2 regions of the Streptomyces sp. NPDC003456 genome follow, and region 1 is predicted to be linked to the other one. Evidence: riboswitches for the same ligand, from Rfam matches in the RefSeq annotation. Region 1 holds a riboswitch; the other holds the start of a gene.
What was found. A riboswitch is a leader RNA that binds a small molecule or an ion and turns the genes downstream of it on or off. The one in region 1 is predicted to bind cyclic di-AMP.
Positions count from the first base shown of each region.

Region 2: another riboswitch for cyclic di-AMP. It lies ahead of ACFYWG_RS29165 (transglycosylase family protein); the one in region 1 lies ahead of ACFYWG_RS27280 (M23 family metallopeptidase).

Region 1 covers NZ_JBIAOK010000006.1:632,716-638,386, reverse strand. The annotation lists gene ACFYWG_RS27290 (PrsW family intramembrane metalloprotease) at 1-1,019, shown strand, start outside; gene ACFYWG_RS27285 (aldo/keto reductase) at 1,042-1,995, opposite strand; gene ACFYWG_RS27280 (M23 family metallopeptidase) at 2,135-3,169, opposite strand; cyclic di-AMP (ydaO/yuaA leader) riboswitch at 3,181-3,337, opposite strand; tRNA gene ACFYWG_RS27275 (tRNA-Met) at 3,640-3,713, opposite strand; gene ACFYWG_RS27270 (dihydrofolate reductase family protein) at 3,840-4,970, opposite strand; gene ACFYWG_RS27265 (MarR family winged helix-turn-helix transcriptional regulator) at 5,234-5,671, shown strand, end outside.
Region 2 covers NZ_JBIAOK010000007.1:386,335-392,005, forward strand. The annotation lists gene ACFYWG_RS29150 (nucleoside triphosphate pyrophosphohydrolase) at 1-276, shown strand, start outside; gene ACFYWG_RS29155 (cytochrome P450) at 323-1,633, shown strand; gene ACFYWG_RS29160 (transglycosylase family protein) at 1,813-2,793, shown strand; cyclic di-AMP (ydaO/yuaA leader) riboswitch at 3,022-3,188, shown strand; gene ACFYWG_RS29165 (transglycosylase family protein) at 3,193-3,906, shown strand; gene eno (phosphopyruvate hydratase) at 4,308-5,588, shown strand.

The sequences.
Region 1 (5,671 bases):
CGCTGATCGCGATCGTCGCCAACAGCTTCGCGACCAGATGGATAGCGACGGCGACCGCGGACCCGTCCCGCGCGGACACGCTCGGCGCGACGGTGATAGCGCCGGTGGTCGAGGAGTCCGCCAAGGCGGCCGCCGTCCTGCTGGTCTTCCTGTTCCGGCGGCGCGACTTCACCGGGATCATCGACGGCGTCGTCATCGCCGGCGTCACGGCGACCGGCTTCGCGTTCACCGAGAACATCCTCTACCTGGGCACCGCCTTCGGCACGGACCGCTTGACCGGCGGCACGGGCATCGCGTCCGTGACGGCGGCGACGTTCTTCGTGCGCATCGTCATGTCGCCGTTCGCCCACCCGCTGTTCACCGTCCTCACGGGCATCGGCTTCGGTGTCGCCGCCCTGCGCGGGGACGCGGGCCGGGTCCGCCGGGTGGTGTTCCCGCTCGCCGGGCTGCTGCTGGCGATGGGCATGCACGCGCTGTGGAACGGCTCCTCGTCGCTGGGCGAGTACGGCTTCTTCGCCGTGTACGCGGCGTTCATGGTGCCGATCTTCGGCCTGCTGACGTGGCTGGTGATATGGACCCGGCAGCGGGAGCTGCGGACCGTGCGGGAGGAGCTGCCCGCCTACGCGGTGGCCGGCTGGCTGGACCCGGCGGAGCCCTACGCGCTGGGCTCCATGCGGGCCCGGCGGATCGCCCGCGCCCGGGCCCGGCGCCACGCGGGCCGGGACGCGGCGCGGGAGGTGGCCCGGTACGAGGCGTACGCGACGTCCCTCGCGTTCCTGCGGCACCGGGCACGCCGCGGCCGGGCCGGCGCCGGCTTCACGGTGCGCGAGCGGGAGCTGCTCGGCGAGCTGTGGCGGCGCCGGGAGGCGGCCCGCCCGGCCCTGGTCCACGCGGCCCGGGTCACGTCCCCGCCGCCCCCGGTGATGTTCCCGCCCTGGCCGGCGCACGGGGTGCACGGTGCGTACGGGCAGGTGCCCGGGCCGGCTCCGTACCCGGCGTACAACCCCTACCGCTCCTGAGCCGCCGCTCCCCCCGCTCCCGTCAGGCCGACGCCTCGTCGAGCCGGGCGGTCTCCTCGTCCGTCAGGGTCAGCCCACCCACTCCGACCAGCGCCGGCAGCTGCTCCACCGTCCGAGCGGAGGCGATCGGGGCGACCACGGTCGGGCGGGAGGCCAGCCAGGCCAGGGCCACCGTCGCCACCGGCACCCCGTGCGCCGCGGCGATCCCGTCGAGCGCGTCGAGCACCCGGCGTCCCTGCTCGGTCTCCAGATGCCTGGCCGCGCCCCCGGCCCGCGCGCTCTCGACGGTCGTGCCGGGCCGGTACTTGCCGGTGAGGAAGCCGGACGCGAGCGCGTAGTACGGCACGGCCGCCAGGCCGCTGCGCTGGGCGAGGTCCTGCAGCTCGCCCTCGTAGGTGTCGCGGGAGACCAGGTTGTAGTGGGGCTGGAGGGCCACGTACCGGGCCAGGCCCTCGCGGTCGGAGAACTCCAGGGACTCCCGCAGCCGCTCCGCGGAGATGTTGGAGGCGGCGATGTACCGCACCTTGCCGGCCTTCACGAGGTCGTCGAGGGCGCCGATGATCTCCTCGACGGGCACCTCGGGCCGGTCGTAGTGGGTGTAGTAGAGGTCGATGTGGTCGGTGCGCAGCCGCCGCAGGGAGGCGTCGGCCGCGGCCTTGATGGTGGCGGCGGACAGCCCCTGGAAGTCGGGGTGCTGGCCGGCCTTGGTGGCGACGACCACCTCGGAGCGGTTGCCGCGTGCCTGGAGCCAGGCGCCGAGGATGCTCTCGGACTCGCCGCCCCGGTTGCCCTCGGCCCACGCCGAGTAGACGTCGGCGGTGTCGACGAAGTTGCCGCCGGCCGCCGTGTAGGCGTCGAGGACGGCGAAGGACTGGTCCTCGTCGGCGGTCCAGCCGAAGACGTTGCCGCCGAGGGCGAGCGGGAAGACCTCGAGGTCGGAGGAGCCGAGCTTGCGCAGAGACGTCGTGGCAGTCATGCCCTGCGTCAACGACCGTGCGGAACAGCCCATTCCGGCCGCGGCGCAAAGGTCGGGCAAACCGGCGCCGGAAGAACCGGCAGCCCTGGCGTCGGGGGGTCGTCGTCAGGGCTGCCGGTGCTTCGCGGGCGCGGTGCGTCTACGGGTTCAGTCCCTTGCCCCGCAGCCACGCCATGGGGTCGATGCCGCTCGCGGAGCCGGCGGAGTGGACTTCGAGGTGGAGGTGGGCGCCGGTGACGTTGCCGGTGGCGCCGACACGGCCGATGACGTCGCCGGTGCTGACCTTCTGGCCGACGCTCACGCCGATGGACGACTGGTGCGCGTACCAGATCTCGGTGCCGTCATCGAGGGTGAGGACGGTCTTGTAGCCGTACGAGCCGTTCCAGCCCGCCTCGGTGATGGTGCCGCTGTGGACCGCCTTGATCGGCGTGCCCGTGGGGGCGGCGAAGTCGAGGCCGGTGTGGTAGCCGGAGGACCAGTACGCGCCGGCCTGACCGAAGGAGGAGGTGATCGTGTACGAGGAGGTCGGCAGCGTGTACTGCTTGGCGAGGGCGGCGAGGCGCTCGGCCTCGGCCTTCTTCTCGGCCTCCTCCTCCGCCTTCCTCTTCGCCTCGGCGGCCTTGGCCTCGGCTTCCTTCTCCGCCTTGGCGACGGCCTCCTTGGCCGCCTTCTCGGCGGCGGCCGCGGCGTCCTCGGCGGCCTTGGTGTCGATCTGGTCCTGCTGGTGCTCGACCTGGGCCATGATCCGGGCGCGCAGAGCCTCACCGGCGCCGTCGGCGCCCTGCTCGGTCTCGGCCACGGTCGTGGTGCCCAGGCTGCTGAGCGGAGTGGCGGAACCTTCGGGGGTGTCGTCGTCCGAAAGGAGGGAACCCACCGAGGGAAGGTCCGGGACGGAGATCGACACCGGCGGCTTGCCGGTCTGGGCGCTGGCCATGCCACCCGCGCCGACGGCGGCTATGACACCGACGCCGAGGACGGTGGAGCTGCGGGCGAGCCCTCCGCCGCGCTGCTTGGAGACGCGGTGCCGGCCACGGACGGGGCGAACGGACTCCGCGGTGGGGTTCCACTCCTGGAACGGGCCCTCGTCGGTGCGCTGACGGCCGAAGCCGAAGGTCTCGGGGTCGCGCTGGTCCGCCGCGAACGGGGCCGTGGGGGCAGGCCGGTTGGACGCCACGTGGGCGTGCTCCTTTCCTTCCTTCTCGCCTACCGGGTTAGCTGACGGGTTCGGAGCAGGAAGGTCTCCTACGCGCGTATACCAGCCGTGCTGCCACGGCGGCATCCGCCCGATTCACCCCAAGTGGTGGTTCCCCGGTTCCCTTGCGGGATTCGGCGCGTGCGCACGGAGCCGCCTTCTGTGACGGCTGGGACGACCGCGCTGCGTTATCGAACGTTAATGGATGGCGCGGTGCGTATTCCAGCGCTTCAGCTTGATCATTAACCTTTTTCGCGCGGACCAACCTGCCATGACCGGGGTGAATCGGGCGAGTTGACCGCCCCTCCGGCGACACAGGGGACTTGACGGTGTGTCAGTTGTTATGCGCAGCGGGGCGGTTCACTCACGGTGCGTGATGGCCGGTCAGGGGCCGGAGGGGGAAATACACCGAGGGCCGGAACCCTTGTCGGATTCCGGCCCTCGGCCTTCAGTAGCGGGGACAGGATTTGAACCTGCGACCTCTGGGTTATGAGCCCAGCGAGCTACCGAGCTGCTCCACCCCGCGTCGTTGTGTTCACCAGTGTACGCCATCCGCGGGACCCTCCGCGCACACCCCGGCCCGAGGCCGTCGCCGCCCCGCGCCGGTACGGTCCCGGCGGCGGCCGGGACGGCGGGGCGGCGGGGACCGCTGTCAGCTCAGCAGGTGCCGGTTCGGGGCCTTGGCCCGCTCCTCGTACTCGGGCAGGACGACGACCCGCGCTCCCCCGGCGGCCAGGACGCCGCTGCCGTCGGCCCCGGCGACGAAGGTGTCCGGCTCGCGCCAGGCCGTGACGACCCGCCGCACACCCGCGTCCAGGATCAGCCGGGCGCAGGGCGCCGGCCGCGAGGCGCGGCGGGCGCAGGGTTCGAGGCTGCTGTAGACGGTCGCACCGGCGAGCCTCGGGTCGGCCGGGTCGAGCTTGGCCAGGGCCGCCTCCTCGGCGTGCAGGACCGGGTCGCCGCCCTCGCGGGAGTGGCCGCGGGCCAGCTCGGTGCCGTCCGCCGCGACCACGACGGCCCCGACGCTGAACGCCGTGTCCGAGGGCGGGCACCGCTGTGCCAGTTCGCAGGCGGCGGCCAGCCAGTGGTGGTCGGCGGCGACCGGGAGCGGTCCGGTGCCGGGGGCGGTCGGCTCGTAGCGCATGAGGACGACGTCCTCGATCCGGCGGGTCTCCAGCAGCCGCAGGCGGCCGGAGGGGTAACCGCCCGGGCCGAACAGGCGGGGCGCGGCGGGGTGGCCGACGAAGAGCGGGGCGAGGACCAGCTGGAGCTCGTCGGCGAGCCCTTGGGTGAGCAGCTGGGTGTGGATCAGGCCGCCGCCCTCGACCATGAGCCGCCGCACGCCGCGTACGTCGTGCAGGTGGGTGAGGAGCCGGCGCCAGTCGAGCGCGGTGCCCAGGGGGATGACGTCGGTGGCCAGGCCGAGGGCCCGGGCGCGCTCGGCGCCCTCGTCGGTGGTGTAGAGGACCTTCTCGCCGCCGGTGTGCCAGAAGTTGGCGTCCGGGTCCAGGTCACCGGTGCCGCTGACGGTGACCTTGAGGGGGTACGCGGGCCGGCCGGCGGCGGTGCGGGCGGCGCGGCGCTCCGGGGAGTTCACCAGGAGGCGCGGGTTGTCGGCCCGGATCGTGCCGGCGCCCACCAGGATCGCGTCGACCGACGCGCGCACCTCGTCGACCCGGTCGAAGTCGGCCGGGCTCGACAGGAGCAGGCGTTCGGGTCCGGTGTCGTCCAGGAAGCCGTCGAGGGAGACGGCGGCGGACAGCAGGACGTACGGGTGAGGCATCGACGCTCCGCGGCTGGTCGGGAGGGGCAGGACGGGACGGGACCCGAGGGCGGGGGACCACCGGACGGCTCCGGCGGACCCGGCGAGCCCGGTGGACCCGTCGGACCCGTCGAGCCCGGGGGACCCATTGGACATGGTGACCCGGCGGACCCGGCGGCCCATTGGCCCGGGGGACCCGCCACAGGCCGCCCGGCAGGCCCGCGAACCCCTCGGGCAGGCCCGGCGAGCTTGGTTCAAGTTTGAAACAAAACTACACTGGCGGCATGACGACTCGCTGGCTCACCCCCGAGGAGCAGCGCGCCTGGCGCGCCTACATCGCCGCCTCGCTGCTCCTGGAGGACGCGATCGACCGGCAGCTCCAGCAGGACGCCGGCATGCCGCACCTGTACTACTCCATCCTCTCGGTCCTGTCCGAGTCGCCGGAGCGCCGGCTGCGCATGACCGATCTCGCCGAGCGGCTGAAGATCACCCGCAGCCGGCTGACGTACGCGGTCACGCGGCTGGAGAAGGACGGCATGCTGCGGCGTGAGGCCTGCGCGGACGACAAGCGGGGCAGTGTCGCGGCCCTGACCGACCAGGGCTTCGCCGTGCTGGAGCGGTCCGCGCCCGGACACGTCGAGACGGTGCGCAGCTTCCTGTTCGACCGGCTGAGCGAGGAGCAGGTCGGGCACCTGGAGGAGATCTCGACGGCGATCGCGCGC
Region 2 (5,671 bases), on a different contig from region 1:
AAGGCCCACTGGCTGCGCACCAAGGCGATCGAGAAGCAGCGCACCTCCGTCACCGAGGGCGTCCCGCTCGGCCAGCCCGGGCTGGCCCTGGCCGCCAAGCTCGCCTCCCGGGCCCGCACGGCCGGCCTCGACATACCCCTGCCCGCGGTGGAGGGCATCGGCTACGAGCTGCTGGCCCTGGCGGTGCGCGCGGAGGCCGAGGGCGTGGACCCGGAGGCCGCGCTGCGAGCGGCCGCCCGCGCCTACCGGGACGCGATCCGGCAGGCCGAGGGCTGAGCGGACCCGGGCGGGGCGGGGCCGGCGGGCCGGATACGGTCGGACCGTGACCGACCAGCCCCAGCCCAGCACGCCCGCTCCCACGCCCCGTCCCGGTCCGGCTCCGGCTCCGGCTCCGGCTCCGGAACTCTTCACGTGGGAGTTCGCGAGCGACCCCTACCCCGCCTACGCCTGGCTGCGCGAGCACGCCCCGGTGCACCGCACGCGGCTGCCCAGCGGAGTGGAGGCGTGGCTGGTCACGCGGTACGCGGACGCCAAGCAGACCCTCGCCGACCCGCGGCTCTCCAAGAACCCGGCGCACCACGACGAACCGGCCCACGCCAGAGGCAGGACGGGGATCCCGGGGGAGCGCAAGGCGGAGCTGATGACGCACCTGCTGAACATCGACCCGCCGGACCACACCCGGCTGCGGCGGCTGGTGTCGAAGGCGTTCACGCCCCGCCGGGTCGCCGAGTTCGCCCCCCGGGTGCAGGAGCTGACCGACGGGCTCATCGACACCTTCGCGCGCACGGGGTCGGCGGACCTCATCCACGAGTTCGCCTTCCCGCTGCCCATCTACGCCATCTGCGACCTGCTCGGCGTCCCCCGCGAGGACCAGGACGACTTCCGGGACTGGGCGGGCATGATGATCCGTCACCAGGGCGGGCCCCGCGGCGGCGTCGCCCGCTCGGTGAAGAAGATGCGCGGCTACCTCGCCGAGCTCATCCACCGCAAGCGCCAGGCGCTGCCGGCCGAGGCCGTCCCCGGCGAGGACCTCATCTCCGGGCTCATCCGCGCCTCCGACCACGGTGAGCACCTCACCGAGAACGAGGCGGCGGCCATGGCGTTCATCCTGCTGTTCGCCGGGTTCGAGACGACGGTCAACCTCATCGGCAACGGCACGTACGCCCTGCTCACCCATCCCGGGCAGCGCGCCCGGCTCCAGGCGTCCCTCGCCGCCGGGGAGCAGGACCTGCTGGCCACCGGTGTCGAGGAACTCCTGCGGTACGACGGCCCCGTGGAGCTCGCCACCTGGCGTTTCGCCACGCAGCCGCTGACCGTCGGCGGGCAGCGCATCGAGGCCGGCGACCCGGTCCTGGTGGTGCTGGCGGCGGCGGACCGGGACCCGGAGCGGTTCGCCGACCCGGACGTGCTGGACCTCTCCCGCCGCGACAACCAGCACCTCGGGTACGGCCACGGCATCCACTACTGCCTCGGCGCCCCGCTCGCCCGGCTGGAGGGCCAGACCGCCCTCGCCGCCCTGCTGACACGCCTGCCGGACCTCCGGCTCGCCGCCGACCCGGCCGAGCTGCGCTGGCGCGGCGGCCTCATCATGCGCGGGCTGCGGACCCTGCCGGTGGAGTTCACCCCGGCGTGACGGCCGCCGTGACCAGCCAGGGCCGGCGCCAAACATGACACGCCGTCACCACTGTGATCTTCACGTGATCTGTGCGGCATGAACTTGTGACAAGTGATCGTCTGCCGATACGTTCACCCATCAACGCGGCCCGGTCACGGCGCCGCGAGGGTCACTGCTGTCTTGCGAAAGGTCTCCGTATGCTCTCCGGGAACGGTCGTCACCGTCGCCCCCGCCAGGCTCCGGCTCTCCTCGTCGCGGCCGGAGTGACCGGCTCCGCCATCGCGATCCCGCTCCTCGGGGCGTCCGGTGCCAGCGCTGCCGACGGCACCACCTGGGACCGGATCGCGGACTGCGAGACCGGCGGGGCCTGGAGCCAGAACAGCGGCAACGGCTACTTCGGCGGCCTCGCACTGTCCCAGGAGGACTGGGAGAGCTACGGCGGGCTCGACCACGCCCCGAGCGCCGACCTGGCCAGCCGCTCGCAGCAGATAGCCGTCGCCGAGAGAATCCTCGCCGACCAGGGGGCCGGCGCCTGGCACACCTGCGGGCTCCTCTCCGGTCTGGAGAAGGGCTCGTCCGGCGAGTCCGACTCGTCCGATGAATCCGCTCCGACTGATTCGCGCGGATTGCTCGACTCACCCCAATCGTCCAGGTCTTCCGCCACGCCCTCCCCGTCGGCGACGTCCCCGTCCTCTTCTCCGTCCGGCGCGGCGTCGTCTGACGCGCCGTCGGCATCTCCGGATGAAACAGCCAATTCCGACAAGTCGCCCGGCTCGCGTGCCGCCGGCAAGGGCTCCGGCGGCTCGAAGTCGGCCACGCCCGAGAGTGCCCCCTCCGGCAAGTCCCGTCCGAGCGCCGAGTCTTCGGCCGCGGCCGACACCGGCTCCGGCCGGCACCGCGGCCCCAGCGCCGACGAGAGCGCCGAGTCCGCGGACGGCCATGCGGGAGGGTCCTCGGGCCGGCACGCCTCGCGCGGCGAGGAGGCGTCCGAAGAGCAGTCCGAGGGCGCCTACATCGTCGGCGTCGGGGACAGCCTCTGGTCCATCGCCGACTCCCTCCGGATCGACGGCGGATGGGACGAGTTCTACGACGGCGACGAGAAGGGGGCCGAGAGCGAACCGGACCTCGTTCTGCCCGGTCAGACGCTCACGGCGGAGGACGAAACGGACGGGAAGTAGCCGTTCGGGCAGTGCGGGAACGGCGGCGGAAGTCGCCCCGAAATGCCGCGAGTTCACGCCATGTTTCGCGGCCTATGTCCCGTATCGGCACGGTGAGAGATAGATCTCAGAAGCCCTGATCGTCTTTGAAATTCCGGCGATCGCCTGTCTACGGTCGTGACCGCTCGTCACCGCGAGCCCCGGCTGCCGCAACGCCGAATCCTGCCAGCGGCCGCACGGGAACAGTCGTCGCGTCAAGCGCCGTAGGCAGGAGCGGGGGACCCAAGGTAGGTGCCCGACCGGTTCGTCGAGCCGGAAGGGCTAGGGGTGGAGCCGCGTCCCGTGAGGGACGTGGCCGGGCAACTCAACCGGCCCGAACCCGACAGCTCACCTCGCAGGCGTCGGTGAGGGGATCCATCCATGCTGTTTTCCGGCAAGGGCAAGCACCGTCGTCCGTCCAAGGCCACCCGCGCCATCGCCGTCGCCGGTGTCGCCTCCGCCGCCGTCGCCGCTCCGCTGATGGCGGCCGGCAACGCCTCCGCCGCCACCGCCTCCGAGTGGGAGGCCGTCGCCCAGTGCGAGTCCGGCGGCAACTGGTCCATCAACACCGGCAACGGTTACTACGGCGGTCTGCAGTTCTCCGCCTCCACCTGGGCCGGCTACGGCGGCACCAAGTACGCCTCCACCGCCGACCAGGCCACCAAGGCGCAGCAGATCGAGATCGCCGAGAAGGTCCTCGCCGGCCAGGGCAAGGGCGCCTGGCCCGTCTGCGGCAAGGGCCTGTCGAGCGCCGCCTACACCGGCGGCGGTTCCACCGGCGACTTGGGCAGCTCCGCCGGCACCTCGCAGCAGAGCCAGCAGAGCCAGCAGAGCACCGAGTCCCGCGAGACCCAGCCGCAGCCGGCCTCCCGCTCCGACGAGCGCCCGGCCGCCAAGAAGACCGTCACCACCCCGACCGGCAAGAAGGTCAAGAAGGGCGACGGCGAGTACAAGGTCGTCAAGGGCGACACCCTCAGCTCCATCGCCGCCGAGGAGAAGGTCAAGGGCGGCTGGGAGAAGCTGTTCCAGCTGAACAAGGACATCGTCGAGGACGCCAACCTCATCTACCCGGGCCAGCAGCTGCACCTGAAGTAAGCAGCAGCGCCCGACCGCCGCAGGGCGGTCCGCACCGCGCTCACTTGCGGTCCGGCCGTCCGGCGGCCCCGCCCTCGCGGGAGGCCCCGCCCTGACAGGCGGCCCCCCGCCCGACGGCGGCCCCCGTCCCCACGGACACCCCGCCCCGGTGCGTGTACCCCCCGTACGCGCCGGGGCGGGGTCATGTCCGGCCCCGGCCGCGGCGGCGGAGTTTCGGCCGGTCTGGGCGAACCTGCTTTGTTCCGTTCGGAAACAATTTACTCTCGGTTCTGTCCATGGGGTGGGCGACCCGGTGGCCGATCGCCCGGAGCCGGTTAGGCTCATGTCGCGAGCCACCACGGCCCGCACCCCGCCGGGTCCACGCGACCCGCGTCACCGCGTCACATAAGAAGGAGATGCTCGTGCCGTCCATCGACGTCGTCGTAGCCCGGGAAATCCTGGACTCCCGAGGCAACCCCACGGTCGAGGTCGAGGTCGGCCTCGACGACGGCAGCACCGGTCGTGCCGCCGTCCCGTCCGGCGCCTCCACGGGCGCCTTCGAGGCCATCGAGCTCCGCGACGGCGACTCGAACCGCTACCTCGGCAAGGGTGTGGAGAAGGCCGTCCTCGCGGTCATCGAGCAGATCGGCCCGGAGCTGGTCGGCTACGACGCCACCGAGCAGCGCCTGATCGACCAGGCGATGTTCGACCTGGACGCCACCGACAACAAGGGCTCGCTGGGCGCCAACGCCATCCTCGGCGTCTCGCTCGCCGTCGCCCACGCCGCCTCCGAGGCCAGCGACCTGCCGCTGTTCCGCTACCTGGGCGGCCCCAACGCGCACCTGCTGCCGGTGCCGATGATGAACATCCTGAACGGCGGCTCGCACGCCGACTCCAACGTGGACATCCAGGAGTTCATGATCGCCCCGATCGGCGCGGAGTCCTTCTCCGAGGCCCTGCGCTGGGGCGCCGAGGTCTACCACACGCTGAAGAAGGTCCTGAAGAGCAAGGGCCTGGCCACCGGCCTCGGCGACGAGGGCGGCTTCGCCCCGAACCTCGGCTCCAACCGCGAAGCCCTCGACCTCATCCTCGAGGCGATCAACGAGGCCGGCTACACCCCCGGCGAGCAGATCGCCCTGGCCCTCGACGTCGCCGCCTCCGAGTTCTACAAGGACGGCGTCTACACCTTCGAGGGCAAGGAGCGCTCGGCGGCCGAGATGACCGAGTACTACGCGGAGCTCGTCGACGCGTACCCGCTCGTCTCCATCGAGGACCCGCTGTTCGAGGACGACTGGGAGGGCTGGAAGACCATCACCGACAAGCTCGGTGACAAGGTCCAGCTCGTCGGCGACGACCTGTTCGTCACCAACCCCGAGCGCCTGGCCCGCGGCATCGAGGAGGGCGCGGCCAACGCGCTCCTGGTCAAGGTCAACCAGATCGGCTCGCTGACCGAGACCCTGGACGCCGTCGAGCTGGCCCAGCGCAACGGCTTCAAGTGCATGATGTCCCACCGCTCCGGCGAGACCGAGGACGTCACCATCGCCGACCTGGCCGTCGCCACCAACTGCGGCCAGATCAAGACCGGCGCCCCGGCCCGCTCCGAGCGCGTCGCCAAGTACAACCAGCTGCTGCGCATCGAGGAGATCCTCGACGACGCCGCGGTCTACGCCGGCCGCAGCGCCTTCCCGCGCTTCAAGGGCTGACGGCCGGCAGACCCGGCTCGTCGGCAGCGGCGTCGTACGTACGTCCTCGTACTCGGTCCCGTACCGTGTCCGGGGACGTACGC